DNA from 4 places in the Erwinia persicina genome. Region 3 is predicted to be linked to each of the others. Evidence: predicted binding sites of a transcription regulator. Region 3 holds the regulator's gene; each other region holds the start of a gene.
What was found. The regulator CRP, encoded in region 3, controls carbon source genes, mostly activating them, when cyclic AMP is high. The targets are predictions, from matches to a motif close to ATGTGANNNNNNTCACAT.
Positions count from the first base shown of each region.

Region 1: the regulator CRP is predicted to act here: its motif matches at 5,355-5,372, upstream of K6L24_RS11675 (arabinose ABC transporter substrate-binding protein).
Region 2: the regulator CRP is predicted to act here: its motif matches at 2,270-2,287, upstream of msrB (peptide-methionine (R)-S-oxide reductase MsrB).
Region 4: the regulator CRP is predicted to act here: its motif matches at 3,279-3,296, upstream of K6L24_RS18765 (glycine dehydrogenase).

Region 1 covers NZ_CP082141.1:2,583,683-2,591,050, reverse strand. Annotated here, with positions in the region: gene K6L24_RS11690 (phosphoketolase family protein) at 1-1,994, shown strand, start outside; gene araA (L-arabinose isomerase) at 2,030-3,535, opposite strand; gene K6L24_RS11680 (ribulokinase) at 3,547-5,232, opposite strand; gene K6L24_RS11675 (arabinose ABC transporter substrate-binding protein) at 5,605-6,588, shown strand; gene araG (L-arabinose ABC transporter ATP-binding protein AraG) at 6,710-7,368, shown strand, end outside.
Region 2 covers NZ_CP082141.1:2,218,699-2,226,066, forward strand. Annotated here, with positions in the region: gene K6L24_RS10030 (aldo/keto reductase) at 1-91, shown strand, start outside; gene K6L24_RS10035 (D-hexose-6-phosphate mutarotase) at 119-997, opposite strand; gene gapA (glyceraldehyde-3-phosphate dehydrogenase) at 1,068-2,063, opposite strand; gene msrB (peptide-methionine (R)-S-oxide reductase MsrB) at 2,405-2,815, shown strand; gene K6L24_RS10050 (YeaC family protein) at 2,824-3,102, shown strand; gene pncA (bifunctional nicotinamidase/pyrazinamidase) at 3,177-3,791, opposite strand; gene ansA (asparaginase) at 3,794-4,807, opposite strand; gene sppA (signal peptide peptidase SppA) at 4,910-6,766, opposite strand; gene K6L24_RS10070 (NAD(P)H nitroreductase) at 6,960-7,368, shown strand, end outside.
Region 3 covers NZ_CP082141.1:359,087-366,454, forward strand. Annotated here, with positions in the region: gene K6L24_RS01540 (YccS/YhfK family putative transporter) at 1-1,925, opposite strand, end outside; gene crp (cAMP-activated global transcriptional regulator CRP) at 1,983-2,615, opposite strand; gene K6L24_RS01550 (OsmC family protein) at 2,983-3,390, shown strand; gene K6L24_RS01555 (amidohydrolase) at 3,638-4,816, shown strand; gene K6L24_RS01560 (phosphoribulokinase) at 4,833-5,702, opposite strand; gene K6L24_RS01565 (YheU family protein) at 5,768-5,995, opposite strand; gene K6L24_RS01570 (hydrolase) at 5,995-7,011, opposite strand; gene K6L24_RS01575 (LysE family translocator) at 7,072-7,368, shown strand, end outside.
Region 4 covers NZ_CP082141.1:4,040,623-4,047,990, forward strand. Annotated here, with positions in the region: gene K6L24_RS18740 (amidohydrolase/deacetylase family metallohydrolase) at 1-543, opposite strand, end outside; gene K6L24_RS18745 (DUF4310 family protein) at 589-1,233, opposite strand; gene K6L24_RS18750 (DUF4311 domain-containing protein) at 1,247-2,023, opposite strand; gene K6L24_RS18755 (DUF4312 family protein) at 2,115-2,414, opposite strand; gene K6L24_RS18760 (SFCGS family glycine-rich protein) at 2,414-2,773, opposite strand; gene K6L24_RS18765 (glycine dehydrogenase) at 2,783-3,130, opposite strand; gene cybC (cytochrome b562) at 3,806-4,189, opposite strand; gene pmbA (metalloprotease PmbA) at 4,284-5,624, opposite strand; gene yjgA (ribosome biogenesis factor YjgA) at 5,775-6,320, shown strand; gene mpl (UDP-N-acetylmuramate:L-alanyl-gamma-D-glutamyl-meso-diaminopimelate ligase) at 6,422-7,368, opposite strand, start outside.

The sequences.
Region 1 (7,368 bases), 2.2 Mb from region 3:
TACCCAGCCATGCGGCGGCAGAAACCCCGGGTTCGATTAACGAAGGCGGAGAGCTGGGCTACTCGCTGGCGCACGCCTTCGGTGCCGCATTCGACCATCCCGAGCTGATTGTTCCGTGCATTATTGGCGATGGGGAGGCGGAAACCGGGCCGCTCTCTGCCAGCTGGCAAAGCCTGAAATTCCTTAATCCACAGCGTGACGGGGCGGTACTGCCGATACTGCACGTGAACGGCTATAAGATTGCCAATCCTACCCTGTCCGGACGCACCAGCGATGAAGAACTGGTCCACCTCTACCGGGCCATGGGCTATGCACCGCGCGTGGTGACAGGCAGTGATCCGGCATTGATGCACACGCAGATGGCGATGGTGCTGGATCAGGCCTTCGACGAGATTGCGGCGATCCAGCGGCAGTACCGTCAGGAAAAACCGCCGGCCGGAGTGCCACGCTGGCCGATGATTCTGTTACGTAGCCCGAAGGGATGGACCGGGCCCAAAAGTGTCGACGGTAAGAAAGTGGAAGATTTCTGGCGGGCTCACCAGGTGCCGGTCTCAGGCTGTCGTGAAAACGATGAACATCGACGCATCCTTGAACAGTGGCTGAAAAGTTATCAGCCGGAAAAGCTGTTTGATGCCAGCGGACGTTTACGCCCTGAACTGCAGGCCCTTGCCCCGCAGGGCGACTGGCGCATGGGAGCCAGTCCCTGGGCGAACGGCGGCAGGCTGAGGCAGCCCTTAAACACGCCTGATATTCGCGCGTTCTCGCTGGACGTGTCCACCCCCGGCGCGATACAGGGGCAGGCGACGGAGCAGCTGGGTCATTATCTGCGCGAGATTGTGCAGAAAAATCCCAATAATTTCCTGATTTTTGGGCCGGATGAAACCGCCTCTAACCGGCTGAGTCCGGTGTTTGAGGTGACCGCACGCCGCTGGATGGGCGAACGCGAACCCTATGACGAGCAGCTGGCCCCGGATGGTCGGGTACTGGAAGTCCTCAGTGAGCATCTTTGCCAGGGGTGGCTGGAAGGGTATCTGCTGAGCGGCCGGCACGGGCTGTTCAACTGTTACGAAGCCTTTATTCACATTATCGATTCAATGTTTAACCAGCATGCAAAATGGCTGAAGGTGTCACGCAAGCTTCCCTGGCGGGCACCGATCGCCTCGCTGAATTATCTGCTCTCATCACACGTGTGGCGTCAGGATCATAATGGCTACAGTCACCAGGATCCGGGCTTTATCGATCACGTGGCGAATAAGAAAGCCGACATCGTCCGGGTCTATTTACCGCCGGATGCCAATACCCTGCTGTGGGTGGGCGATCACTGTCTGAAAACCTGGGATCGCATCAACGTCATTGTCGCAGGTAAGCAGCCCTCGCCGCAGTGGCTGGATCGCGACAGCGCGGCAAAACATTGCGAAGCCGGAATGGGGATATGGTCCTGGGCGGGCAATACGGATGACGATACCAGCCCTGACGTGGTGATGGCCTGCGCCGGGGATGTTCCCACCATTGAAACGCTGGCGGCCGTGCAACTGTTACGCGATCTGGTTCCTGAGCTGAACGTCCGCGTGGTGAACGTGGTAGATCTGATGGCACTGCAGACCCAGGAGCAGCACCCGCACGGTAAACCGGAACCGGCGTTTGAAGCGCTGTTCACGGCGGATAAACCAATCATCTTTGCTTTTCACGGATATCCCAGCCTGATCCACCGGCTGACGTATCAGCGGCGAAATCATCAGAATTTTCACGTACAGGGATTCAGCGAGGAGGGCACCACCACCACACCGTTTGATATGACCGTGCTTAATAAACTGGATCGCTATCATCTGGCGCTGGCGGCCATCACACATGTTCCCCATCTGGCCGCCACTCAGGGTCACGTTATCGACACCTTGCAGGCCCGTCTGGCGTATCACCATGATTATGTGCGGGAACACGGTGAAGACATGCCGGAAGTCAGCCAGTGGCGTTGGGGGCAGGGTAACCCAGAGTAAGAGGAGAAAACGCCCCCGTCAGGGGGCGTTAGCGGTTAGCGTTGATTCAGACGGTAGTAAGCTTCATTCCAGCGCAGCGCATCACGGAAACCGTGCAGCGTGGTTTCTTCATCGATTACCAGCGCCTCTATCCCGGTGAGCTCGGCGTACAGCCGCATATCGTCGACGGTCAGTGCCTGGCTGAAGACGGTATGATGCGCACCACCGCCCAGAATCCACGCTTCAGATGCTGTCGCCAGCGACGGCTGTGCCCGCCACAGGGCGCGGGCCACCGGCAGTTTCGGCAGCGCCTGCGGCTGTTCGATAGCGTCCACCACGTTAACCAGCAGGCGGAAACGGTCACCCATATCAATCACGCTGGCGTTAACTGCACGTCCGGCCGGGGCGGAGAAGATCAGACGAGCCGGATCGGCCTTGCCGCCGATGCCCAGCGCCTGCACGTCGAGCAGCGGTTTGGCTTCACGGGCGATGGTCGGGCAGACCTCCAGCATATGTGAACCCAGCACCAGGTCATTGCCCGGCGCGAAGTGGTAGGTGTAATCCTCCATAAACGAGGTACCCCCCGGGAGATCCCCCGCCATCTGTTTGAAGATGTGCAGCAGTGCCGCGGTTTTCCAGTCTCCCTCACCGGCAAAGCCGTATCCCTGCTGCATCAGGCGCTGTACCGCCAGCCCCGGCAACTGTGTCATACCGTGCAGCGTCTGGAAATTGGTGGTGAATGCCCGGCAGCCTTCGCTTTCCAGGAAACGCTTGATCCCCAGTTCAATCCGGGCGGCGTCCAGCACGTTCTGCCGTTTGTCACCGTTCACGGCCGCCGCTGCGCTAAATTCATAGCTGCTTTCGTATTCATCAATCAGTGCACTGACATCGCCGTCGCTGACCTGGTTGATCACCTCGACCAAATCGCCTACACCCCAGCCATTCACCGCGTAGCCAAACTGGATCTGTGCCGCGACTTTATCGCCTTCTGTCACTGCCACTTCGCGCATGTTGTCACCGAAACGGGCCACTTTCAGCTGCTGGCTGGCCTGCAGGGCGGCGGCACCGCGCATCCACTGTCCGATGCGCTGCTGTGAGCGTTCATCCTGCCAGTGGCCGGTCACCACCTGATGCGGCAGACGCATACGCGCGCCAATAAAGCCAAACTCACGGCCGCCGTGTGCAGTCTGGTTCAGGTTCATAAAGTCCATATCCATGCTGTCCCATGGGATCTCCGCATTGAACTGAGTATGGAACTGCAGCAGTGGCTTATTCAGAATCGACAGGCCGCCAATCCACATTTTTGCCGGGGAGAAGGTGTGCAGCCAGGTGATAATGCCCAGGCAGCTCTGATCGTGATTCGCCTCGCGGCACAGCGACAGTGCCTCATCCGGTGTTTTAACCAGCGGTTTAAGCTGTAAAGAGAAGGGCAGTTTACCCGCCCGGTTCAGGCCTTCCACCACCTGCTGTCCATGCTGTTCGACCTGGCGCAGCGTCTCCGCACCGTACAGATGCTGGGTACCAATCACAAACCATACGCTGCGGGCGTTTAACTGTGTCATAAAGCGATTCCTTAACTGACTGATGAAGGTTGTGGGGCAAACTGCGGTTCCGCCAGCTCACACCATTGAAGATAACGCTGATAAAGCTGCTGGAAGCGGGCGACGCGAACCGGATCCGGCTGCAGCGTCTGATCCAGCGGGCTGGCCATCTGCGCCTGTGCCGACGGGATATCGGCATAGACACCAGCGGCCACGGCGGCAAAGATGGCGGCCCCCAGCGCACAGCATTCGTCGGAGGCAACAATGTCCAGCGGACGGTTCATCACGTCACAGCACACCTGCATAATGGTCGGTGACTTGCGGGCAATTCCGCCCAGAGCGAGGATCTGCTGTACCGGGATATCCTGCTGTTCAAAGCACTCCATAATGGCGCGGGCACCAAACGCCGTGGCCGCAATAAAGCCCCCAAACAGCGTCGGGGCATCGGTGCCAAGGTTAAGATCGGTGATCACTCCTTTCAGGCGCTGGTTGGCAAAAGGCGTGCGGCGGCCGTTAAACCAGTCGAGGACCACCGGCAGATGATCGAGCTGCGGATCGGCGGCCCAGGCGGCGGTTAACTGTTCCAGCATGCCGTGCTGTATGGCCTCAAGTTCGGCTTTCAGCGCTGGCTGCTGCTGTGCCGCCTGCACCAGCGGCCAGCTCAACAGACGGCCAAACCAGGCATACATATCGCCAAATGCCGACTGTCCGGCCTCCAGGCCAATCATTCCGGGTACGACGCTGCCATCCACCTGACCACAGATCCCTTTAATCGCACGATCGGCTACGCGATCGGCATCAGCAATCAGAATGTCGCAGGTCGACGTCCCGATCACTTTCACCAGCGTATAGGGCTGGGCTCCGGCACCGACGGCCCCCATATGGCAGTCAAATGCCCCGCCGGATAGGGTCACGCTGCCGGGCAGACCGAGACGCGCCGCCCACTCGGCACTGAGCTGCCCGACCGGAATATCGGCGGTCCAGGTATCGGTAAACATCGGGTAGTCGAGATCGGTGGTCAGCAGCGGGTCGAGAGCATTCAGGAACCGGGCTTCAGGTAACCCCTGCCAGACCGGATGCCAGAGTGACTTATGGCCAGCTGCACAGCGGCCGCGTTTCATGTCCGCAGGGGCGGTGGTACCGCTTAACAGCGCCGGCACCCAGTCACACAACTCCACCCACGAGACCGCTGCCTCGCGTACCGCCGCATCCTGGCGACTGATATGCAGAATTTTGGCCCAGAACCATTCTGAGGAATAAATGCCGCCGATAAAGCGTGAGTAGTCCTGATAGTCACCGCTGTGACACAGGCGGGTAATAGCTTCAGCCTCCTCAATGGCGGTGTGATCTTTCCACAGCACGAACATCGCGTTGGGGTTTTCGGCAAATTCCGGGCGCAGGGCAAGTACCCGTCCTTCACGGTCTACAGGGGCAGGGGTGGATCCTGTCGAATCCACGCCGATGCCCACCACATTTAACCGCTGTTCAGGGGTAAGTTGAGTGACAACGTCACGTATCGCCTGCTCCAGCGCGTCAATATAGTCCTGAGGATGATGGCGAAACAGGTTATGTGCCGCATCGCAGAAGCGTCCGGCTTTCCAGCGCGGATAGGCCACCACCTGCTTATACAGTTCGCGGCCGCTGGCGCACTCCACGGCCAGCGCACGCACCGAATCGCTGCCGAAATCCAGACCGAGGGTAATCGCACCCTTGTGCATAGTTGCTCTCCGTTATGTTCAGAACAGGCTTAAGTAATGTTCCTCTATCCTGGAAACATGGCGGCAGAGTGGTTAGGTGCGGCTGGCTGCATATATGCACTTTTCTGTCATCAGGGGTGGGAGTGTGATGGGGTTCAAATGTTGCGTATCGGTTAAATTGGCTGAAAAGATGGACAAAACAACTGTAATTTCAGCGTGTGATAGCGCTCTACAAATTTTCACGCACTTGCAGGTAAAACTAGCGGACTACCGCCACTGTTAAGACGTCAGTGCTCAGGTAAGGTCTTGTTTAAATGCTTTTAATTTTTTCAACAACCGATTGTTACCGTTTACACAATCCCGCCCCAGGCGGGCACTGAGCCGGAGAGCCTCATGCACAAATTCACTAAAGCGCTGGCCGCGATTGGCCTTGCTGCCGTTATGTCACAATCCGCTATGGCGGAAACCATGAAACTCGGTTTCCTCGTGAAACAGCCGGAAGAACCCTGGTTCCAGACGGAATGGAAGTTTGCCGACAAGGCCGGTAAAGATCTTGGCTTTGAAGTGATCAAAATCGCGGTGCCGGACGGTGAAAAAACCCTGAATGCCATCGACAGTCTGGCCGCCAGCGGGGCGAAAGGGTTTGTTATCTGTACGCCGGATCCCAAACTCGGTTCGGCGATTGTAGCCAAAGCCCGCAGCTATGGCCTGAAAGTGATCGCGGTCGATGACCAGTTCGTCACTGCGAAAGGCAAACCGATGGACACCGTGCCGCTGGTGATGATGGCGGCGACCAAAATCGGCGAGCGTCAGGGCCAGGAGCTGTACAAAGAGATGCAGAAACGCGGCTGGGATGTGAAAACCACCGCCGTGATGGCGATCACCGCCAATGAGCTGGACACCGCCCGCCGTCGTACCGGGGGGTCAATTGACGCACTGAAAGCGGCCGGATTCCCGGAAAAACAGATCTATCAGGTTCCTACCAAATCAAACGATATCCCCGGTGCCTTCGATGCCGGTAACTCACTGTTAGTGCAGCATCCGGAAGTCAAAAACTGGCTGATTGTGGGCATGAACGATAACACCGTGCTGGGCGGCGTGCGGGCCACCGAAGGTCAGGGCTTTAAAGCGCCGAACGTGATCGGCATCGGTATCAACGGCGTGGATGCGGTCAGCGAACTGTCGAAGGGCCAGGCAACCGGCTTCTACGGCTCTCTGCTGCCCAGCCCGGATGTCCACGGCTACCGCAGCATTCAGATGCTGCATGACTGGGTAACGAAAGATGTTGAGCCAGCCAAATTCACCGAAGTGACCGACGTGGTGCTGATTACCCGCGATAACTTCAAAGCTGAACTGGCGAAAAAAGGCCTGATGTAAGGCACTGGCGCAGGGGCGGGCCTTTTTTCCGGTCCGCCCGAAAGGCGATGCCAGCCTATTTATCGGGGCGGCCCTTTTTTCCGGTCCGCCCGCAGTGATGGCCTATGTCGCAGGAGACACCATGACTTCACAAACGCCGTATCTGAGCTTTCACGGCATCAGCAAAACCTTTCCTGGCGTGAAGGCACTTCAGGACATCAGCTTCGACTGTTATGCCGGCCAGGTCCATGCCCTGATGGGGGAAAATGGCGCGGGTAAATCGACACTGTTGAAAATTCTCAGCGGAAGCTATCAGGCCAGCGGCGGCGAAATTCGCCTGCAGGGGCAGCCGGTAAACTTCCAGCACACCACCGATGCGCTCAACGCCGGGGTGGCGATTATTTATCAGGAACTGCATCTGGTGCCGGAAATGTCGGTGGCAGAAAATATCTTTTTAGGTCAGTTGCCGCAGCGCGCGGGACTGGTCAATCGTTCCCGCCTGCGTGCGGAGGCCAGCCGCCAGCTGAAAGCGCTGGGGATGGATATTGACCCGGACATGCCTCTGAAATACCTCTCTCTGGGCCAGTGGCAGATGGTGGAGATCGCCAAGGCGCTGACCCGTAATGCTCAGGTGATCGCCTTTGATGAACCGACCAGTTCACTGTCAGCACGTGAGATTGACCAGCTGTTCCGCGTTATCCGCCAGCTGCGCGCTGAGGGGCGCGTGGTGCTGTATGTCTCCCACCGCATGGAGGAGATCTTTGCCCTCAGTGATGCGATCACGGTGTTTAAAGATGGCCG
Region 2 (7,368 bases), 1.9 Mb from region 3:
GCTGGACGTCTCACTCAGCAGTGAGGAGCTGGCGCTGATGAATCAGGCTTTTCCACCCCCCACTTCAAAGCTGCCACTGGACGTTGTCTGAAGCACCATGACCGGGCAGCGATAATGCTCAACGCCTGTTACGCACGCGGAAGGTGGTGGCCAGGCGGGCGGGTTGCTCACCCGCGCTGATCATGGGTTTGCTGACATGTGCCGTTTCAACGCAGACCATCGTTTTAAAGCCCTCATTCGCCATGTCTCCCATGCTACAGGAGAGTTCAGCTCCGGGGTTCCATGTGACAACGTCACTTTGATAGTGATGATGTACTTCAATGACCCGCTGCCCGGTCTTATCCTCAATCACGCTGCAGTCTGAAGGTTGAGTATAGATACGGTCGATGCGCTGAGGGTAGGTCTGCTTACCGTCCGCAGAGGTGCCGGTAACGCCGTTATTCACCTTGTCGATATAACTCTGCCCCAGGCCGCTGACTTCCACGCCGTCTATATCTGCCACGGCAAAATAGCTGTGCAGGGCGGCGGTGGCTTCAAAGTCTCCGTGGGCTTCAAGCTCAATTTCACAGCGGTCACCCAGGCGGAAGCGGGCAAGAAGCGTAAAGTCGTGCGGCCACAGTTTCCTGCTTTGTTCGCTGCTCTTTAATTCAAAGGTCAGCATCACGCTGCTCTCATTTTCATCATGCGCCGTTAAGTTCCACGTGAGCGTGCGGGCAAAGCCGTGTGCCGGTTCACCGGCGGGACCGAACCATGGCCAGCAGATCGGCACGCCGCCGCGAATCGCCTTGCCCGGTGTCCACGCCGTTTTATCGCTTAACCAGATGACGGGTTTTTCACCGGCAGGCTGCCAGGCAATAAGTTGCGCGCCCTGTAGCGTCACCGCGGCACGCACTTTAGGATGTGCCACCACCACCACGGGCAGGTCGCCCATCTGTCGCTGGGAGAGATAAGGAGTAATCTGGTTAATCACCGGCAGTGAAAAAATTTTTTCGTTCATCATTCAGCCTTCTGAAATTTAACCATAAAAAAAGGGCGACATCGTCGCCCTCATCATCATTTCACGTCGCTTATTTAGCGATGTGAGCAACCAGGTCCAGGACCTTGTTGGAGTAGCCAGTTTCGTTATCGTACCAGGAAACCAGTTTAACGAAGGTGTCGCTCAGGGCAATACCGGCTTTAGCATCGAAGATTGAAGTCAGTGTTTCACCGTTGAAATCGGTAGAAACCACTTCGTCTTCGGTGTAACCCAGAACGCCTTTCATTTCGCCTTCAGCAGCGGCTTTAATTGCAGCACAAATTTCTTTGTAAGAAGCAGGTTTAGCCAGACGTGCAGTCAGGTCAACAACGGAAACGTTAGGGGTAGGAACGCGGAACGCCATACCGGTCAGTTTACCGTTCAGTTCAGGGATCACTTTACCTACCGCTTTAGCTGCACCGGTAGAAGAAGGGATGATGTTCTGAGATGCGCCGCGGCCGCCGCGCCAGTCTTTGTGAGACGGGCCATCAACGGTTTTCTGAGTCGCAGTTGTTGCGTGTACAGTGGTCATCAGTGCTTCAACGATACCGAAGTTGTCGTTGATCACTTTTGCCAGCGGTGCCAGGCAGTTGGTGGTACAGGAAGCATTTGAAACGATATCCTGGCCAGCGTAAGACTTGTGGTTTACACCCATAACGAACATTGGGGTGTCATCTTTAGATGGACCGGTCAGAACAACTTTCTTCGCGCCCGCTTCGATGTGTTTACGTGCAGTTTCGTCGGTCAGGAAGATACCGGTCGCTTCTGCAACCACATCCACGCCTACTGCATCCCACTTCAGGTTAGCCGGGTCGCGCTCAGCGGTAACACGGATGGTTTTGCCGTTAACAACCAGATGGCCGTCTTTGACTTCCACGGTGCCATTGAAACGGCCGTGAGTTGAGTCGTATTTCAGCATGTAAGCCATGTACTCTGCGTCCAGCAGATCGTTGATTGCAACGATTTCTACATCAGAACGTTCCTGAGCAGCACGGAAAACGATGCGACCGATACGGCCAAAACCGTTGATACCTACTTTGATAGTCATATATTCCACCAGCTTGTTGATAGTGAATAAAAGGTTGGCTGTAAAATTACAAAAACCATACCAGGCGTCAAGCGGAATCGTGTCAATTGTTGCGACAAATCAAACTGTCGAACAGGAATTATTCAACACAAAACCTTATTCTTGACGCACGAACAACATTGATCTTGGGGCATGTTGCCTGAATATAAAGGGGTCAGCACCTTAAAGGGTGATCTGCGTCACAAAATCAGAGTGGACTGGATCACGATGTGCTGACGATGAGAAAAAATCACCTGATCTTGTTAAGTATTTGTTAGAATACTAACCGATATTTTCAGAATAACACTGCCAGAGAGTCTAGCATGGCTAAAGATAATACACCTTTCTCACCCGAAAATGAGTTAACCGAGATGCAGCGCTATGTCACCCAGCAGCGCGGCACAGAACCACCATACTCGGGAAAACTGCTGCACAACAAAAACGAAGGCATCTATCACTGCCTGGTGTGTCAGGCGCCGTTGTTCCTTTCCGAAACGAAATATGACTCAGGCTGTGGCTGGCCGAGCTTTTATCAGCCTTATAACGATGAGGCAATCCGCTACGTGGAAGATAACACCCACGGTATGCAACGTATTGAAATTCGTTGCGGAAGCTGCGATTCGCACCTTGGCCACGTCTTTCCGGACGGTCCCCAGCCGACCGGTGAGCGCTTCTGCGTCAATTCCGCCTCGTTGAGTTTCACCGACGACGACGGCCACAGCACTCAGGGTTAGGAGTCACGATGGAACTGGAAGAGATGATCGCCAGCATGACGCCGGAAGTGTACCAGCGACTGGTGACGGCCGTGGAAACGGGCAAGTGGGGCGATGGTGTGGCGCTGACGCCGGAACAGAAAGAGAACAGCCTGCAACTGGTGTTACTCTGGCAGGCACGTCACAACGACAATCCGCAACATATGACCATCGCCAGGGGGGGAGAGATAGTGACGAAAAGTAAAAAACAGCTGAAAGAAGAGTTTGGCATCCCCGACGATGCCGTGACGCGCATTAAACTGCAATAAATTATTCCTGCAGGAATAAACGGCGCTAATATTTCACCGGGACGCACGTTATTGCGTGCCGGTTTAGTCACGTGCTAGACGATCCTGGCCCCGGCCATCGCCATGTCTGCCAGCGCCCGCTCACTGTCATTTTCCCGAAGATTGACCCCGCGACAGCCTGCGCTGATCACCTCAACCTGATAGCCAAGCGTCAGAGCGTCCAGGACGCTGAATTTTACGCAGTAGTCAGTGGCCAGACCCATGACAGTCAGGGCGGTGATCCCCCGCGCCTGTAGCCATCCGTGCAGCAGCGTCTGCTGACGCTGGCCGTTATCGTAAAAGGCGCTGTAGCTGTCGATATCCGGATCCTCGCCTTTGCGCACCTGGAGTGTCAACAGTGAACGATCGAGCCCGGGGTGCAGTTCAGCCCCCGGGCTGAGCTGCACGCAGTGGTCCGGCCACCACACCTGAGGCAGGCCGTTCAGCTCGCCCCACGTTCCCGGCTGTGTACCGGCATTGCTGGCAAAACTGCCGTGTTCTGCGGGGTGCCAGTCGAGCGTGGCAATGACCGGCTGCCCGCGCTGGTGGAAGGTTGCAGCCAGCCTATTAGCGAGAGCAATCGTTTGATCACCCTCGCTGACCGCCAGTGCACCGCCGGGGCAAAAATCATTTTGTAAATCGATTAATAACAGTGCCTGGCGGTCACGCATGATCAGTCCTGGGTCAGTTCGCCGCGCAGATTCTGCATCATCAATCGGCGAATGTCATCGCTGGAGAGATCCTGACTGAGCAGAAAGTGCAGTTTGGTCAGCGTTGCCTCTACAGTCAGGTCAGCCCCGCTCACCACCCCGGCATGTGCCAGTGCGTTCCCCGTGGCATAGCCGCCCATATTGACCTTACCCGACATGCACTGGGTAAGATTGACGACGACAATGCCGCGATCGGATGCCTCTTTCAGCTCCCGCAGGAACTCCTTATTCTGTGGCGCATTGCCCACGCCATAAGAGCGCAGGATCAGGGCCTTAACCGGTTGTTGCAGGAAATTACGCACCACCTCAGCCGAAATGCCCGGGTAAATCGTCACCACACCAATCGGCTGCGGCGTGATCGGATGAACGATCAACTCCCCCTGGCCTGCCGGGGCCGGCGGCGTATTCAGGCGACGAATATGGATACCTGCTTCCAGCAGGGGTGCAAGGTTAGGGGAAGCAAAGGCGTTGAAACCATCGGCATGAGCCTTGGTGGTGCGGTTACCGCGATACAGGGTATTGTTGAAGAATAACGTGACTTCATTGATCGGATAGTTCGCCGCAACGAAAAGGGCGTTCAGCAGATTTTGCTGACCGTCGGAGCGCAACTGCTCCAGCGGGATCTGAGAGCCGGTGACGATGACCGGCTTGGCCAGGTTTTCCAGCATGAACGACAGCGCTGAGGCGGTAAAGGCCATGGTGTCGGTGCCGTGTAAAATGACAAAGCCGTCGTAGTGGTCATAATTCAGGCGAATATCATCAGCAATCGATTGCCAGTCCTGCGGCGTCATATCCGATGAGTCAATCAGCGGCTGGTACTCATGGATGGTGAAATCTGGCATCTCGGGTCGGTGAAATTCGGGCATGTTCGCCAGCTGGCGCTGCAGGTGGCCTGACACAGGAACAAAGCCGTGTTCGGAGCGTTGCATACCGATCGTCCCGCCGGTATAGGCGACATAAATGGATTTCTTTTGCATTAGTAAACTCAGGACTTGCCAAAAAAGCGCAGTATAAGGGGAAACGGGAGGAAAAACAGCCCGACCAGATGGCGTCGGGCTGATTAGTGAACCGGGTCACATCTACTTGACGTTACCGCAGGTCAGACAGAAAGCGTAGCGGTTCTGCGGGTCATTTAACTCTCCCATCAATCCTGGCTGCGCTTTCATAGCCTTCATGACGTCCAGCATCGGGGCGGGAAGGTACGCTTTCAGCGCCTCTGGCAGCGCCGCATGTGCGGAAGCATCCACCTGGCTGAACAACGCTTCCAGCAGCCCCGGTTCGCTCTGATACCAGTCAAGTTGCACCTCGTTCAGCTTCGCCAGCTCTTTGGCTTTCGCCACGGCATCGTCGAAGTCTCCCAGTGCATCCACCAGACCATTCGCTTTCGCATCACTGCCGGTCCAGACATGTCCCTGAGCGATCTGATCAATCTGTTCCGGCGTTTTATTGCGTGACTTCGCCACTAAGCCGATGAAGTTTTTGTAACCATTTTCGATGGTTAACTGCATCAGCTGCTGGACTTCTGGCGGCAGTGCCTTGGTACTGGCAACGTCTGCCAGCGGGGAGGTGGCCACGCCATCGGTATGGACGCCAATCGCATCCAGCGAATTTTCCACGGTGTTAATCACGCCAAAGATACCGATAGATCCGGTCAGGGTGTTCGGGCTGGCAATGATGTAGTTAGCCGGGGTAGAAACCCAGTAGCCGCCTGATGCTGCCATTCCCCCCATAGAGACGACCACCGGCTTACCAGCGGCTTTCGCTGCGGCAAGTTCTTCCCGTATCATCTCTGATGCCGTCACGCTGCCACCCGGGCTGTTGACGCGGAAAATAATGGCTTTGATTTTCGGATCAAGGCGGGCGTCACGGATCTCAAGTGCGGTGGTATCGCTTCCGACACTACCCGGTGTTTCTTCGCCATCCATAATGGCACCGTTTGCCGTGATCACTGCAATGTTGCCATCGGTGGTGGGGGCATTTTTCAGCGGATAATCATAAATACTGGTGCCGTTATAATCTTTTGCCTGCTTGTCCCAGCCGAAGGTTTTCACCAGTTGCTGATCGACAAGGGATGGGGAAGCCAGCTCGTCCACCAGTTTGCTGTCCTTCGCATACTGCGCTGTATCGCCGCCGACTTTATTCAGACCATCAAGAACCCCCTGGGCGCCCGGGAAGACCTGATCGGCGGTGATCTGACGGTTTGCCGCCAGCGTATTAACATAGTTCTGCCACAGTTCACCGACCCAGCGGCTGTCTGCATCACGCGCTGCCGGTGACATATCGTCACGCAGGAACGGCTCTACGGCGGACTTATACGTGCCAACGCGGAACACGTGCGAGCTGACCTTAAGTTTGTCCAGCAGCGTTTTATAGTAAAGACCGTTGGTCGCAAAACCGTGCAGGTCTACCGTACCCTGAGGCGAAAGGTAGATCTTACTGGCATAGCTGGCGAGATAATATTGCGCCTGCGTGTAACTGTCGCCCGTCGCATAGATGGGTTTACCGCTGTCGCGGAATTCGCGTAACGCCTTGCCAATGTATTGCAGTGAGGGTTGGTCAGCACCGGCAAAATTACGTAAATCCAGCACCATACCGGTAATTTTCGCATCACCCTTCGCCTGGCGAATGGCATCGACCACGTCAAACAGGGAATTTTCTTTCAGACGATCGCTGCTGGAGCCCAGAAGCTCGCGGCCCAGTTTACTCATGGTGCTACTGACGGAGGGTTTGTCCACCACGACACCACTGAGGTCAACGGTTAGCGCTCCTTTCTGCACGTCGGCCGGGGTGTTTGCACTGTTAAACTGGAACCAGACACCGGCCCCGACCAGTATCAGCAGGACAAGGAAAAGGTTAAGAATAAATTCGCGTACAAAATTCAGCACCCGCCATGTCCACCTGAAAATATTAGCGATAATTCGCCACAAGACGCGCATACACTCTCCATAATCGCAATGAAATGCCCGGTGCGGCACGTGTTGGTGACAACGTAACCGCTAAACCGGGCAGTAATAGACCACATCCTAATTAGCAGTGGCGTAATTGTCAGCAGGAAAAAGTGCAATGCTGTAACAAAACATCATCCTGTGCTAGTTTCAGCGGGATACCAATCATTATCAGGAGGAAGTAATGGACGCTCTGGAATTGCTGGTTAACCGTCGTTCTGCATCCCGTCTGGCCGCGCCCGCCCCGGCGGGTGAGGTACTGGAAAATATTCTGCGCGCCGGAATGCGTGCTCCCGACCATGGCACACTGCAGCCGTGGCGCTTTATTATTATCGAAGAGGAAGGGCGCGATCGCTTTAGCGCACTGCTGGAAAAGGTGTCCCGTGAGGGGCAACTTGACGATAAGGCCATCGAGAAAGCCCGGCAGGCACCGTTCCGCGCGCCGATGATCATTACGGTGGTGGCGCACTGCGAAGAACATCACAAGGTGCCCCGTTGGGAACAGGTCGTTTCTGCCGGCTGTGCCGTGATGGCGATGCAGATGGCGGCAGCCGCACAGGGGTTTAACGGCATCTGGCGAACAGGGGCATGGA
Region 3 (7,368 bases):
TCCGGCGCATCCAGGACATTACTGCCTGAATCGGGCCCGTCGTATTCCAGACGCTGCTGGCAGCGCTGCAGGGCAATTTCACAGGACTGCAGATAGCGCTCTGCCAGCGTGGGCGTCAGCATGGTGTGTTCACGCGCCAGAATGGTCATGGCGTTAATGTGCTCCACAATAAACTGGCTGTGCGTGACCCACAGCTGCATATCGGACAGGTAACTGGAGTTAAAGCCGGGCTCCTGCATCGCCTGATGCAGGGAGTTAAACAGCGCATTGTGCGCCTGATTGACCCGCATTCGCTGGTAAGCCAGTTTCACGGCATCCTGTTCGTTTCCCAGCAGCATCTGTAATGCCTCCTGATAGGTCTCCAGCGCATCGTGCGCATTCTGCCGCATCAACCCACTTTGCCACTGTGGCCATAACCAGATCATGCCGCCAAAGGCGATCAGGCAGCCCATCAGTGTGTCCAGCAGCCTCGGCAGCAGGAACTGCGCGCCATTCAGAGCGAGCAACTGTAACGAGTAAACCGCGGTGACGGTGAAGCCCACCGTGGCCCAGCCATAGAATTTGCGGATAAACAGATAGCTCACCAGCGTAATGATCAGCATGACCAGTAGCACCCAGGACTCTGGTGCATGAAGACCCAGCGTGGCGGCAGCGATGATCAGCCCGGCCAGCGTTCCCAGTGCTCTGTGCTGAATACGCACCCGGGTGGCGCTGTAACCATTAAGGCTGACAAACATTACCGTCATCAGGATCCAGTAAGGCTTCGGCAGGTTGAAGAACAGCGCCAGGGAACTGGCAAAGGTGAGCATGACCGCATAGCGTGCAGCGGTGCGCAGGGCTGAGGATTTCAGCGACAGGTAGCTCTTCAGCGCCGGAAGCAGAGGAAGGCGACGCTGGCGGTCGGCCATCAGGTCACGGCGGTACAGCGGACGCTGAGTGCGCAGCACACGTGCGATGCGGCTGAAGTGGTAATAACAAAAGTGGCCGACGGGGTTGTCCGGGTGCTGACGAGCGATCTTTTCCAGTGCCTGAAGAGGCTTATCCATTGTAAAGCGCTCAGGATAACGATGATAAAGAATATCATCGGCCAGTACCCGCAGTCTGGCGGCAATGGTCTGTGCGTTCCAGCGGATCACCGCTTCGGCATGGCTTTTTTCCACCAGCTTTTGCACTTCTTCCGGCTGATGCAGGCTGACCGCAATATGTTCCTGCAGATCAAGCGCCACCTGGAATGCACGTGTCAGACGCTGGTAGTGGCTGTCCCGATTGGCGGACAACATATGCATCTGCTGATAGCAGGTGTTAATCAGATCGACGGCTTTCTGCTGGCGCGCCAGCAGTGGGGGCAGGGCAGTCTGTGGATCGGTAAGTCGGGTCAGCAGAGTGTATTTAGCTTCACAGTAGTCAGCCAGTTCGCGATACAGCAGGCTGAGGGTTTCACGCATCGGCTGCTCTTTCCACAGCCAGAACCAGAACCAGTTAAATGCCCCGTACCAGACGGTCCCCAAAATATATAACAGCGGCGGTTGCCACAACGGCATCCGCCCCGCCAGGCTGAGCGTGAAGATGGCGGCTATTAACGAAGCCGGCAGCAGGCGGCCATGAAGGGGGCTAATCTCACCCGTGACGCCCAGCACTAAGGCCATGATCAGCAGAATAACCGGCAACGGCACGCCCTCTAACCCGGCGTACTGGATCAGGAAGCTGCTGGAGGCGAACAGACACCCGCCGACGATGAGGCGTTTAAAGAAGCGTTTGTGGGGGGTATCCAGACCGGCGTTATTACAGCAGGCGGGCACTAAGGAGAAAAGCAGTCCGTTTTGCAGGTTGCCCAGCATCCAGCCGATCGCCACGGGTAAACACAGCACCAGCGTTTGTCTGAGCGCATAGTTAACTTCCGGGTGATAGATAATTCTCCGCCACATGAGCCACACCAAATAAAAACGGCGCGACAGGGCGTCGCGCCGTGGGTTCAGAGCCGGTTAACGTGTGCCGTATACAACGATGGTTTTACCATGTGCCGAGATCAGGTTCTGATCTTCCAGCATTTTCAGAATACGGCCTACGGTTTCACGGGAGCAGCCGACAATCTGGCCGATCTCCTGACGGGTGATTTTAATTTGCATGCCGTCCGGGTGCGTCATGGCATCGGGCTGTTTGGCCAGATTCAGTAACGTCTGGGCAATGCGTCCGGTGACATCCAGGAAAGCTAAATTACCCACTTTCTCTGACGTAACCTGCAGTCGACTCGCCATCTGTGAAGAGAGACGCATCAGAATGTCAGGATTCACCTGAATCAGCTGACGGAATTTTTTGTAAGAGATTTCAGCCACTTCACAGGCTGTTTTCGCACGTACCCATGCACTGCGTTCCTGACCTTCTTCAAAGAGGCCCAGTTCGCCAATAAAGTCGCCCTGGTTGAGGTAAGAGAGGATCATCTCTTTGCCTTCTTCATCCTTGATTAACACCGCTACAGAACCTTTAACGATGTAATAGAGGGTTTCCGCCTTTTCACCCTGATGTATCAGCGTGCTTTTGGATGGATATTTGTGAATATGGCAATGTGACAGGAACCATTCGAGTGTAGGGTCTGTTTGCGGTTTGCCGAGAACCATTCGCTGTTATCCTCTGTTTGTAATCGTGCCTAAATATACCCTCTATTCTGCGGGGGAGAAGTGCGTTACCGCTAACCTGCCGCGCGAAATATTTTAGGATATCAGGGGATGAGTCCCTGTCAGGCGTTGAAATATTCAAGCGTTCCCATAGGAATTATACGGGCCTCTGTTAAGAGCATGGCTCGTGCTGTCGTCCCGTTTTACTGTGCATTGTCTTGCCAGTAAATAATTGCAGCTTTGTTTGTAGCACAGCTTTACAAGGCTGTCTTCTGTTGTCTCGCTTCAGCATAGTTGGAAAAAGGCAGCGTTGCCGTTTTTATTGACACAGCGTACTCTGCGGTAACTGAATGAAATCGAGGATTTTGTTATGCAGGCACGTGTTAAATGGGTTGAAGGGCTGACATTTTTGGGAGAATCCTCATCGGGTCATCAGGTGTTGATGGACGGTAACTCCGGGGATAAAGCACCCAGCCCGATGGAGATGGTGCTGATGGCCGCCGGAGGCTGTAGCGCCATTGATGTGGTTTCTATTTTACAAAAAGGCCGTCATGACGTGGCTGATTGCGAAGTGAAGCTCACGTCGGAGCGCCGTGAAGATGCTCCGCGAATCTTCACGCACATTAATCTGCATTTTATTGTCAGCGGCAAAGCGCTGGGTGATAAAGCCGTCTCACGCGCCGTCGACCTTTCCGCAGAGAAATACTGTTCGGTGGCCATTATGTTGGGGCAGGGTGTCAAAATGAGTCACAGCTACGAGGTCATTGACCTCGCCTGACAGCATGTGACTGATGTCTGCGCGAGGGGCGTACAGTTCCCTCGCGTCACTCTTTTCCTCCCGCCATCTTCGCCAGCGGCACATCATGCTGAGCACGTCATCACGCGCATTTCACGCCACAGTCTGGTGAGGTGAGCGCAGTATATTTCATCCTGTTTACTGTCCTTCACGCTGATTTACCGGCGCAGTGACCGAAGGTCTGAATACTCCGGCCTGTCGTTCTATCGTTTCAACTAATCACGGAGTGATGATGAATACCAAGACGTTAATTCAGGATGTCACCGCAAAAGTGTTGCATTGGCGGCGTCATATCCACGCCCACCCGGAACTCTCTTTTCATGAACAGGGCACGGCCGACTATGTCGCTGCTGAACTGGAAAAGTTTGGTCCTCTGGCTATCAGCCGGCCCACCCCCAACAGTGTGCTGGCTGAACTTTCAGGCCCACACAGCGGGGAATGCATTGCTCTGCGGGCCGATATGGATGCCCTGCCCATTGAAGAGCTGAATCAGGAGCCGTTTACCTCGCGTCATCGCGGCGTGATGCATGCCTGCGGGCACGATGCGCATACGGCGATGCTGATGGGGGCTGCCTGGGTGTTATGCCAGCAGCAGGCGCAGATGGCAGGGAAGGTGCGATTCATCTTTCAGCATGCGGAAGAAGTGCCACCGGGGGGGGCCAGTGAGCTGGTAAAGCTCGGCGTGCTGGACGGAGTATCACAGATTTATGGTTTACACGTGTTTCCCACCCTGCCAACGGGGACGGTGGCGGTGAAAGAGGGCGTCTTCAGTGCCGCCTGTGACAATTTTGACCTGGTGTTACAGGGAAAGGGGGCGCATGCGGCGATGCCGCAGCAGAGTACGGACCCGCTGGTGTTGGGCGCGAGTGTGGTCGGGGCGTTGCAGCAAATCGTATCACGCCGGCTGGACGCGAACGATGGCGCGGTACTGACGGTGGCCAGCTTCCAGTGCGGGGACAGTTACAACGTTATCCCTGACAAAGCCCATCTGCGCGGTACGTTACGCACGCTCAGCCCCCACAACCGCAGTACGATCCCGCGCATGATGTCACAGCTGCTGGACGGGATGACGCAGGGGGTGGGGGCCAGCTATGTGCTTAAATGGACGCCCGGGTACACCACCGGCGTGAATCATCCGGATGCCTGCCGTATCGCGCGAGAGACCGTTATCGCCACCCAGGGAGAGAAGGCATTGCAGGTGATGACGACCCCGATGTTTGGCTGCGAGGATTTTTCTGCCTATCAACAGGTGATACCGGGCTGCTTCCTGTGGGTGGGATCGGGGGATCAGGAGAAAGGCACCTGCTGGGGATTACATAATCCCCATTTTCGCCTTGATGAAGATGTGTTGAGTATCGGCGTCAGCCTGCACGTCGGCTTTATTCACCGTCTGCTGATGAAAGCGTAACGCCGTCCCCAGGGGGTCAGCCGATCTTTTTGCCTTCGATAAGGTTCCGGACCAGCGGCCCCATAATCAGCTCCATGGCCAGCCCCATTTTACCGCCCGGCACCACCAGGGTTTTAATATGGGAGATAAACGACCCCTGTATCATCGACAGCAGATAGGGAAAGTCGATGTTCTCCAGCCCCTGGAAGTGGATCACCACAAAGCTTTCGTCCAGTGACGGGATGCCACGTGCGGCAAACGGGTTTGAAGTATCTACCGTCGGCACGCGCTGAAAGTTGATATGGGTGCGTGAGAACTGCGGGGTAATGAAATTGATGTAGTCCTCCATGGAACGTACGACCGAATCCATGACTGCCTCACGGGAATGACCCCGCTCGCCGGTATCCCTGACCAGCTTCTGAATCCACTCCAGGTTAACAATTGGTACGACGCCAACCAGCAGGTCGACTTTCTCGGCGACATTATGCTGTGGAGTCATCACGCCACCGTGCAGCCCTTCATAAAAAAGAACATCAGTGGGCTCCGGAAGCGGCTGCCAGGGGGTAAAGGTACCCGGCACCTGGTTCCACGGTACGGCTTCATCATAGGTGTGCAAATACTTGCGCGACTGGCCTTTTCCGCTGCGGCCATATTCGCTGAAGGTTTCTTCCAGCAGGCCGAAGTCATTGGCCTCCGGGCCAAAATAACTGATGTGTTTCCCCATATCGCGCGCCTTACGGATCGCCATATCCATCTCCGGGCGGGTGAAACGGTGAAAACTGTCCCCTTCGACCTCGGCGGCACGCAGATTAAGCTGCTGAAAAATCTTCCTGAAGGCCAGGCTGGTGGTGGTGGTTCCTGCCCCGCTGGAGCCGGTGACGGCGATAACCGGATGTTTGGCTGACATGACGAACAACTCCCTTCGATAGGTCGGACGGACGGATCATTGTTAACATGTTTCGCCCGCTAAAGTCATCTCTGCTCATCGCGAAACTGGCCGCGCGGCATGATGTTGATGGATTCATGCAGCTCAGACCACACCAGCACCACGTCGCCGCTGTTAAGCTGACGGCGGACATCCTCCACTTTCTGTTTTAACGATCGTTCCTGTTCGCCATAGTCAGTGCCTTCACGCAGCACAAAAGATTCAATGAGGTTATCAAGCGTCTCGGTATCCAGTTCTTTCCAGGGAATAATCATCAGTTGTCCAGCCAGGTAGTTAGCCATTGCGGAATACGCTGTTCCAGCCACATTTGTGGCTTACGCAGCGTTCCGCCTACAAAACCCACGTGCCCGCCGTGCTGCGTTAGCTGATACTCGATGCTGGGAGGCAGCAAAGCGACATCGGGGATCACGTCCGGGGTCATAAAGGGGTCATCTTTCGCATGGATCACCAGCAGCGGTTTGCGCACGTCGGGCAGCAGCGGCATTGCACTGCAACGATGATAGTAGTCAGTGGCATCGACAAAACCGTGCGCGCGGGCTGTGATCGCATCATCAAAATCACGGAGCAGGCGCAGCGCCTTAAGCTGCGTCAGATCGACAGGGAGAGTCCCGGGCCAGGCAATAAGTTTGCGTTCGGCATTTTGCTTCAGCAGACCCAGCAGATAACGCTGATAAACGCGCGAAAAACCCTGTTCCAGGCGCTGACTACAGGGTTCCAGCATCAGCGGGGCGGAAACCACCACGCCAGCGTCCAGCAGGCATGCCTCACCCTGTTTACCCATCAGGCAGGCGAGCATATTGCCACCCAGTGAAATGCCCACCCCAGCCGTCGGGACGGTGCCCCATTCGTCCCGTAACCATTGCAGAAAGTAGCTGGCATCCTCTGTCTCACCGGAGTGGTAAATTCGATTCAGCCGGTTAGGCACGCCGCTGCAGCCCCGAAAATGCATCACGACGCCAAGCCAGCCGCGATTTTTGCATGCCTGAAGCAGCCCATGTGCATACGGGCTGTGAAAACTCCCTTCCAGGCCATGGAACAGCACCACACGCGGTTTGTCACGTGCACCCGCCGGATCTTCGCTCCACGCCAGATCGACAAAATCACTGTCCGGTAAGGTCAGCCGCTGCCAGTGCGGTTGCAGCGTCACCCGACGGCGCAGCAGACGCGGCAAAAGGGTTTGCAGATGGGGATTACTGGCACCGGTCAGGGGACGAAAAACGTCAGGGTTCAGGTGATTAAAATTCATGTGTTCAGAGCTTGTAGGATCCATGGCTCGCTGTTAGCTTCGTCGGGTTGTTTATTTTTCAGGGGGGCGAGGAGCACCCGTTCTATGGAACTGAGTCTGTTTTTATCAATGTTAGGCTTTCTCTGGGTCGCTGCCATCACGCCAGGTCCTAATAATATGTTACTCACCGCCTCCGGTGCTAATTTTGGTTTTCTACGTTCACTGATGCTGCTGATTGGCATTATGATCGGCATGCAGGTGATGCTGCTGATGGTGGCCTTTGGCGTGGGCGGTTTAATCCTGCTTTACCCTTCGCTGCATCTGTTTTTGAAAATTGCCGGCAGCGCTTATCTGCTTTGGCTGGCATGGAAGATCGGCAGCGCCGAGTATGAAAAACTGGAA
Region 4 (7,368 bases), 980 kb from region 3:
CAGTGGCAGCCCACCATTTTCCCGTTGTATCGCCTTAGCCCGCACCAGCGGTTTAATGCCGTTTTGTTCCACAACGCTGCTGCTGATACGCGCTTTCAGGCCCAGGATAAAATCCGGCAGACGCTGCAACGACGCGCTCACCGCCGCGGCATCAATGCGCGCCATATCCGCCAGCTCGTTCTGCGTCAGAATGCCGCTGCGGGCGATATTGAGCAGAGCGTAAACCCGGGTGCTGGCGCTGCGGGTCAGCTGGTAAAAATCATCAATATCATCAGCCCCGGTGCTGCCGGCATCCACGACCGTGGTGACACCTGTCTCGACCCCTATGCGGTCGGCTTCATCATGGTAAATGGGCGATTTCGGGTAGCAGTGGACGTGTGAGTCAATCCAGCCTGCACTGAGCCAGTAACGCCCTGCCAGATCCCATTCATGCTTTGCCGGGCCTGTTACCTGGCCTGTCGCCGCAATTTTGCCATCGCTGATGGCGATATCGTTAAGCGTGCCGTCGCTAAGACGGGCCTGGCGGATAATCAAATCAAACATTGCAGACTCCTTTGCGTGGCGACGTCCTGCCGCCACGAAGGTCAGTTACAGCGCGACGGGGAACATCGCCCCCAGCGCCATCGCACCCAGAATGGCCCCACCGGTAATCGGCTTGTTCCACAGGTAAAACAGCAGGGAACCGACCAGCGACCCCAGGCCAATCGGAATGGAGGCCGCCATGGCAGACAGAATGATCAACGGGCCAAGGAAACGGCCGGAAGTGTTACCCGCCCCCATCATCACGTCGGCACCGTAGGTGGAGTCACTGTTGCTGATGGTGAATTTGCGCGCGAGGATAATCAGGTATCCGACGGCCAGACCCAGCACCAGTCCGGTGACCAGTGAGGCCGCGAAATTCGCTACCGGGAAGATAAACCCCGCCCCCAGCAGCAGCGCGGGCACGCCCAGGCCAATCCCGGTCTGGATCGCCCCGCCAATATCAAGGATCCCGACCAGCGAGCCTTCAATAATGCGTGCGAACAGAAAGCTGGCTCCAAAGGCCGCCACCGCGCCGTACACGCCGGTTTCCATCCCCGCACGCAGCATAGAGACGAAAGCCACTTCGTTGAATGCCCCCAGGCCATAGACGTAATACATATGTGTCCCGGCGAAAACACCGGAAGAGAGCAGTCCCACAAAAATCGGGAATGACCAGTCGTCATACCAGAAACCACGTTGTGTATTTTCCATTACCATCGTCCTCTTATTTGCCGCTCAGGGAGTTATGGATCATTTCCAGCCAGCCGGGCACACCCAGTTGGAAGGATTGCAACAGCTTCATATCAAAGCCACGGAAGAAGCCGCTGAGAACGAACAGCAGGACAATGGCCACCATCATCACTTTCGTCACCCGATTCCAGCCGGCTTCCTCGACGCCTTTACCAATCAGGATGCCCAGCACCAGCCCGGGTACCGCATTTCCCATGATCAGCTGTGCCAGCCCACCAAAAATGGTCGCCCAGAAACCCGATTTTTTACCCGCGTCGATCGCCGCCAGCCAGAAAATCACCGGCATTACGGTGTTCACTAACAGGTTTGCCGCCGGAACCAGCACTTTGACCGCCGTCACCTGCAGGGCCGCCGGTACGGCCGATGCCGTTGAGTTGAGGAATGCCACCACGATCATGCCGATGATGCCGCAGGCAATCGCCATCTTCTTAGGGTTATGCAGGGTATCTGCCACGTTACGGTTTTTGACCATCAACGCCGCTGCACCCCAGTTAGGAATAATGCGGTGGTCAACGTCCTGGGTGAAAGATCCCGCTGCGACTGAGGAGGCCCAGGCGTTGAAGAAGAAGCCCAGACCGAAGGAGAAGTGAGAAGCCGGATCGCCCTCACAGGAATTCAGTTCACCCAGCGTACGAAATGCGCCCATGCCCTGTGTGGTGGGAGCATGGAACATACGAGCCGCGCCGGCACCCACGCCCACGCCCACGAGACCGCCAATAATCAACGATTTAAATAATATGATTAGGAACATCAGTCTTTCCTTTTGTTATCACCCCGGAGTCTGTCAGGCGGCAGAAACATCGCCGCAGCCCGCTTGCACGGAGGTATCCGCCCTAATGTTTTTATCTGGAAACAGTGAAATCTACGTTATCTGTATCCACCACCACGACGTTGACAGTGATCTCCAGGTCGACGCTGTAGAGATGCTTCTCTCGTGCCAGAAAGAAGAACAGAAACTTTTCTGTTTTGATCTGCACTTCTGCCCGCCGCACCTTGACGTCTACCGGCTCAATACGCAGCAGGATTTTGCTGGTAGATTTCAGTACGGTGTTCTGTACCCGGCTAAGCCCATCGGCAAAGGCTTTGCCTTTGCTGTCACCTTTTCCGCTGACGCTCACCGTGGTGGTGAATTGTTCTTTCATCAGCCGTGCTTCTTCTGCCACGCCTGCACCAGACGCTCACCCAGTTCTTCTTTATCCATAAAGCCGAAACCGAGCACATTAGCCCCTTCATTGATGGCAGTGACCCCCTCATCAATGGAGCGCATACCGTGTTTGGCTTTATAACCGTATTTATTCTGCGCAGTAATGGCACCGGCACCGCCGCTACCGCAGAAAGAGATGCCAAAACTGGCATTTTCCGCTTTCATCACATCACCCAGTTTCATATCTGCTGCCACACCCGGCACGACAATGGCTTTACCACCGGCTTTCTCAATACCTGCTGCGACTTTCTGGCCTTTACCTAAACGGTCACCAATAACGACGATGATTTGAGACATATATTTTCCTTAATTGAGTTCGTTTTCTTTTGCGACTTCGAAATGAACGGAGAGCAGCCAGGCCTCTTCTTCTGGCAGATTAGCGAACAGATCAACGACCTGTTGCGCCAGCGCCATTGACTGCGGCGAAATATCTTCAAACAGCTCGGCTTCAACGTCTGGTAAAGCTTCACCGGTTAAAGAACGACGCGCCATCGCCCGCACATGTGATGCCAGCATCTGCTGCTGCACTGGGTTAGGATGAATATCTCTGACGGCAAAAAGATCGGCGATTTTCTCCATGACCTGCGTAGCCAGCGCCTCGATTTCATTATCCTGTTGTAATTTCGCGCCCACAGGCACTGTCCCGTTACTCACATTCGTCCCCTTTTAATTAGCATGGGATTAACCTACCCCCCCGGGCCCTTTCTGTGTAGAACGACTTTTTCCACCTCAAAGTGGAAATAAACGAACAGCACTGGTTTGATGTCGCAAAAACGTCGAAACATGCATGACGGGCTTTAAAACGAGAGGTGAATCACATATGAGAGGGGTTATTTACACGATTATTGCAGCAGAAAAGAATATGCGTTCTGTCATCTCATCATTGACAACGAAAATAGAAGTAAATCTTATAAAAGAAAAATCCTTGCACACCCGGGTACTGAAAACAGCGCCGCCCGTGAATGACGACAGGCGACGCGATCACCATACGATCGTTTTTTAATAACTAAAAAGAGAAGGTCTGAATAAGTATTATTAATATACGAAAAACAGCTGCTACACGGGATTTCGTCAGAGTATATTTAAAGGCGTTTCAAGGGAATTATCACAACCAATAATTGAAAATATTATAGTTGACCTTTTATGGTGAAATCTCTCGCTTTTAGTCGTCTTTCCCAACAAGTCAGAAAAAAATGTCACAGAATGAAAAGTGGCGATACATAATAATTTTTCGATCCCCCGGTCCTCAGCAGACAGCATAAAAAAAGAGGTGATAGCCACAGCCATCACCTCTCAGATTGACACTAACATTGGATCTTTCAGCGCCGATCAGCGAAACTTCTTATGGCCTTCGTCTCGCGTAGCGGCAAATTTTTTCGCTTCTTCTTTCGCCCCTGAAAGATCCCCGCTGTTTGCCAGCTTCAGGCTGGTATCAATCTGGCCGATAAGCTTATCCAGCTGTGCGCGGTAATCCTTCATTTCCGCACTCCCTGCGGCCTGACCCTCCAGCTTATCCGGGGTCTGGGTTTTTGCATTTTCAGCCGCCGAGCGCATATCGGTTAAGGCTTTAACCATTTCGGCTTTATCGTCGGTTTTCTGTACCGTACGGTATGCGCCTTTCAGAATATCCATATCCCCTTCCAGGCCCTGTGCCAGCAGCGTGGAACTGAACAGCAGGGTAGAGCTCAACATTGCAATCCATAATTTACGCATCTCAGATCCTATTTTTATAAATGGGTATCGTTCGGGCATGAAAAAGGCGGCAGTTTTCACCGCCGCCTGTTCAGCATACGCGTAAATCCGGAAATTACTGCCCGGCGATCTTCATTTCTGGTAACAAAACGGATCCACACTGGATATTGCTGCGCGTTTCAATATCGCTACCGATGCTGACCATATTGCGCCACATGTCTTTCAGGTTGCCGGCAATGGTGATCTCACTGACCGGATACTGGATCACGCCATTTTCTACCCAGAAACCGGACGCGCCACGGGAATAATCACCGGTGATCCCGCTCACGCCCTGCCCCATCAGCTCCGTAACCAGCAGCCCGGTTCCCAGCTGCTTCAGCATCTCTTCAAAGCTGTGGCCCTGACCGGCGATGCGCCAGTTATGGATACCGCCCGCATGGCCGGTACTCTGCAGGCCCAGCTTGCGTGCGGAGTAGCTGGTCAGCAGCCAGGTCTGCAACACGCCATCTTTAATGATGTCGCGACGCTGGGTGCGGATGCCTTCGCTGTCGAACGGCGTGGAAGCCAGTCCTTTCAGCAGATGCGGGTGCTCTTCAATGGTCAGCCACTCCGGCAGGATCTGCTGTCCAAGCGAGTCAAGCAGGAACGTGGATTTACGGTATACGCTGCCGCCGCTTATCGCACCGACTAAGTGGCCAAACAGGCCGGTCGCCACTTCTGCGGCAAACATTACCGGTGCTTTCATTGTGGACAGCTTACGCGGAGAGAGGCGCGATAATGTCCGTCGCGCACACTCTTCACCGACGTATTCCGGTGACTGAAGGTCATCAATCGCCCGGCCAATGGTATAGGCGTAATCGCGTTCCATATCGCCATTCTCTTCCGCGATCACGCAGCTGGAGAGAGAGTGCCGGCTGGAACAGTAGCCCTGGAGCATACCGTGGCTGTTACCGAACACCTTAATCCCTACGTGGCTGTTAAAGCTGCCGCCTTCGGTATTGGTAATGCGCTTATCAGCCTTCAGTGAGGCCTGTTCGGCGCGCGCGGCCAGCTCAATCGCACGATCGGCGTCGATCTCAGCCGGATGAAACAGATCGAGATCTGGCGCATCAAAGGCCAGCAGTTCACGATCCGCCACCCCCGCATAAGGGTCCGGTGAGGTATAGCGGGCAATATCTACCGCCGCCTGCACGGTACGCTTAATCGCATCCGGGCTGAGGTCCGTTGAGGAGGCGCTGCCTTTACGGTTCTGGTAGTAAACAGTGATGCCCAGCGCACCATCGCTGTTGAATTCGACATTTTCAACTTCACCGTAGCGCGTGCTGACGCTGATGCCGGTAGTTTTGCTTACCGCGACTTCTGCCCCGTCGCTGCTGGCTTTTGCCAGTTCGAGTGCCGTCGCTATCGCCTGTTCCAGGGTTTTACGCTGTTCTGCAACTTGGGAGAGTAATTTCATCGACCTGCCGTATAATGAGTTGAGAAATACCTGCTGAGAAAACCGTTCTCAAGGTGGTAAAGATTATTTTGAGTCTAACAGACTCAGAGAACAATTTCGCAGTAGCCTCGTAACCTGATAGCATTAGCCTCTTTTTCAGGAGCCGTACCAATGACCAAGCAGCCCGACGACTGGCTCGATGATGTACCCGATAACGAAGAAGAAGAAGATGATGAGATTATCTGGGTCAGTAAAAGTGAAATAAAACGTGATGCCGAGGAGCTGAAGCGCCTGGGTGGTGAACTGGTGGAGCTGGGGAAAAATTCTCTGGATAAGATCCCACTGGATGAAGATCTGCGTGCCGCGATTGAGCTGGCACAGAAGATTAAGAAAGAAGGCCGCCGTCGCCAGATGCAGCTGATTGGTAAAATGCTGCGTTCGCGTGATGAAGAGCCGATCCGTACGGCACTGGATAAGCTGAAGAACCGTCACAACCAGCAGGTTGCGCTGTTCCATAAGCTGGAAGTGCTGCGTGACCGCCTGGTGGAACAGGGCGATGACGCAATCCCTGAGGTGCTGAACCTATACCCGGATGCCGATCGTCAGCAGTTGCGCGCCATGATCCGTAACGCGCAGAAAGAGAAAGCGGCCAACAAGCCACCGAAGGCTTACCGTCAGATTTTCCAGTATCTGCGTGAGCTGGCTACCGCTTTGTAACTGCCCAGAATTGCGGGCGGGCCGACAAAGCGTGTCCGCCCCGATGTCCAGGGGCCGGTTCGTTTTACCGGTCGGCCCGTTGGATCCTCCCGCAACATCTGTTACGCCAGGCGATCTAACAACTTCTGATGTATCCCGCCAAAACCGCCGTTGCTCATCACCAGGATAGAATCTCCCGGCTGGGCTTTTTTGGCGATCATTTCAACCAGCGTATCAATATCCGCACTCCACTGTGCTGGCTGGATACAGGCATCAGCCACTTCGGCAACCTGCCAGGGAATATGATGCGGCTGATAGAGGAACACTTCATCAGCACGTCCCAGGGCCGGTGCCAGATCGTCCTTACTGACCCCCATCTTCATGGTATTCGAGCGAGGCTCCAGCACCGCAAGGATACGTGCCGTACCGCCGACTTTGCCGCGAAGCGCCGCCAGCGTGGCAAGAATAGCCGTCGGGTGATGGGCAAAGTCATCGTAAACCTTGATGCCGTTGCTCTCCCCACGCAGCTCAAGCCGCCGCCGGGCATTAATAAAGTCGTTCAGCGCACGGCCTGCATCCTCAGGCTTGACGCCCAGGTGACGTGCCGCTGCAATCGCCATCATGCCGTTATGCATGTTGTGCTCGCCGACCAGCGACCAGTTCACTTCCGCTACACGTTCACCGTCCAGTAAAACTTCCCAGTGGGACGCATCCGGTGACAGCTTCTTCGCCAGCCAGTGGCCGTTTTCGCCGACGGTTTCCTGCTCGCTCCAGCAGCCCATCGCCATCACCTGTTTAATATTCGCGTCGTGCTCGGGCAGGATAATTTTTCCCTGTCCCGGTACGATACGCACCAGATGATGGAACTGCTTCTGCACTGCACGCAGATCGTCAAAGATATCCGCGTGGTCAAATTCGAGATTGTTGAGGATCAGCGTGCGCGGGCAGTAATGTACAAACTTGGAACGCTTGTCAAAGAACGCGCAGTCATACTCATCGGCCTCAATCACAAAGAATGGGCTTTTTCCTAAAGTTGCCGATACCTCGAAATTTCCTGGTACGCCACCGA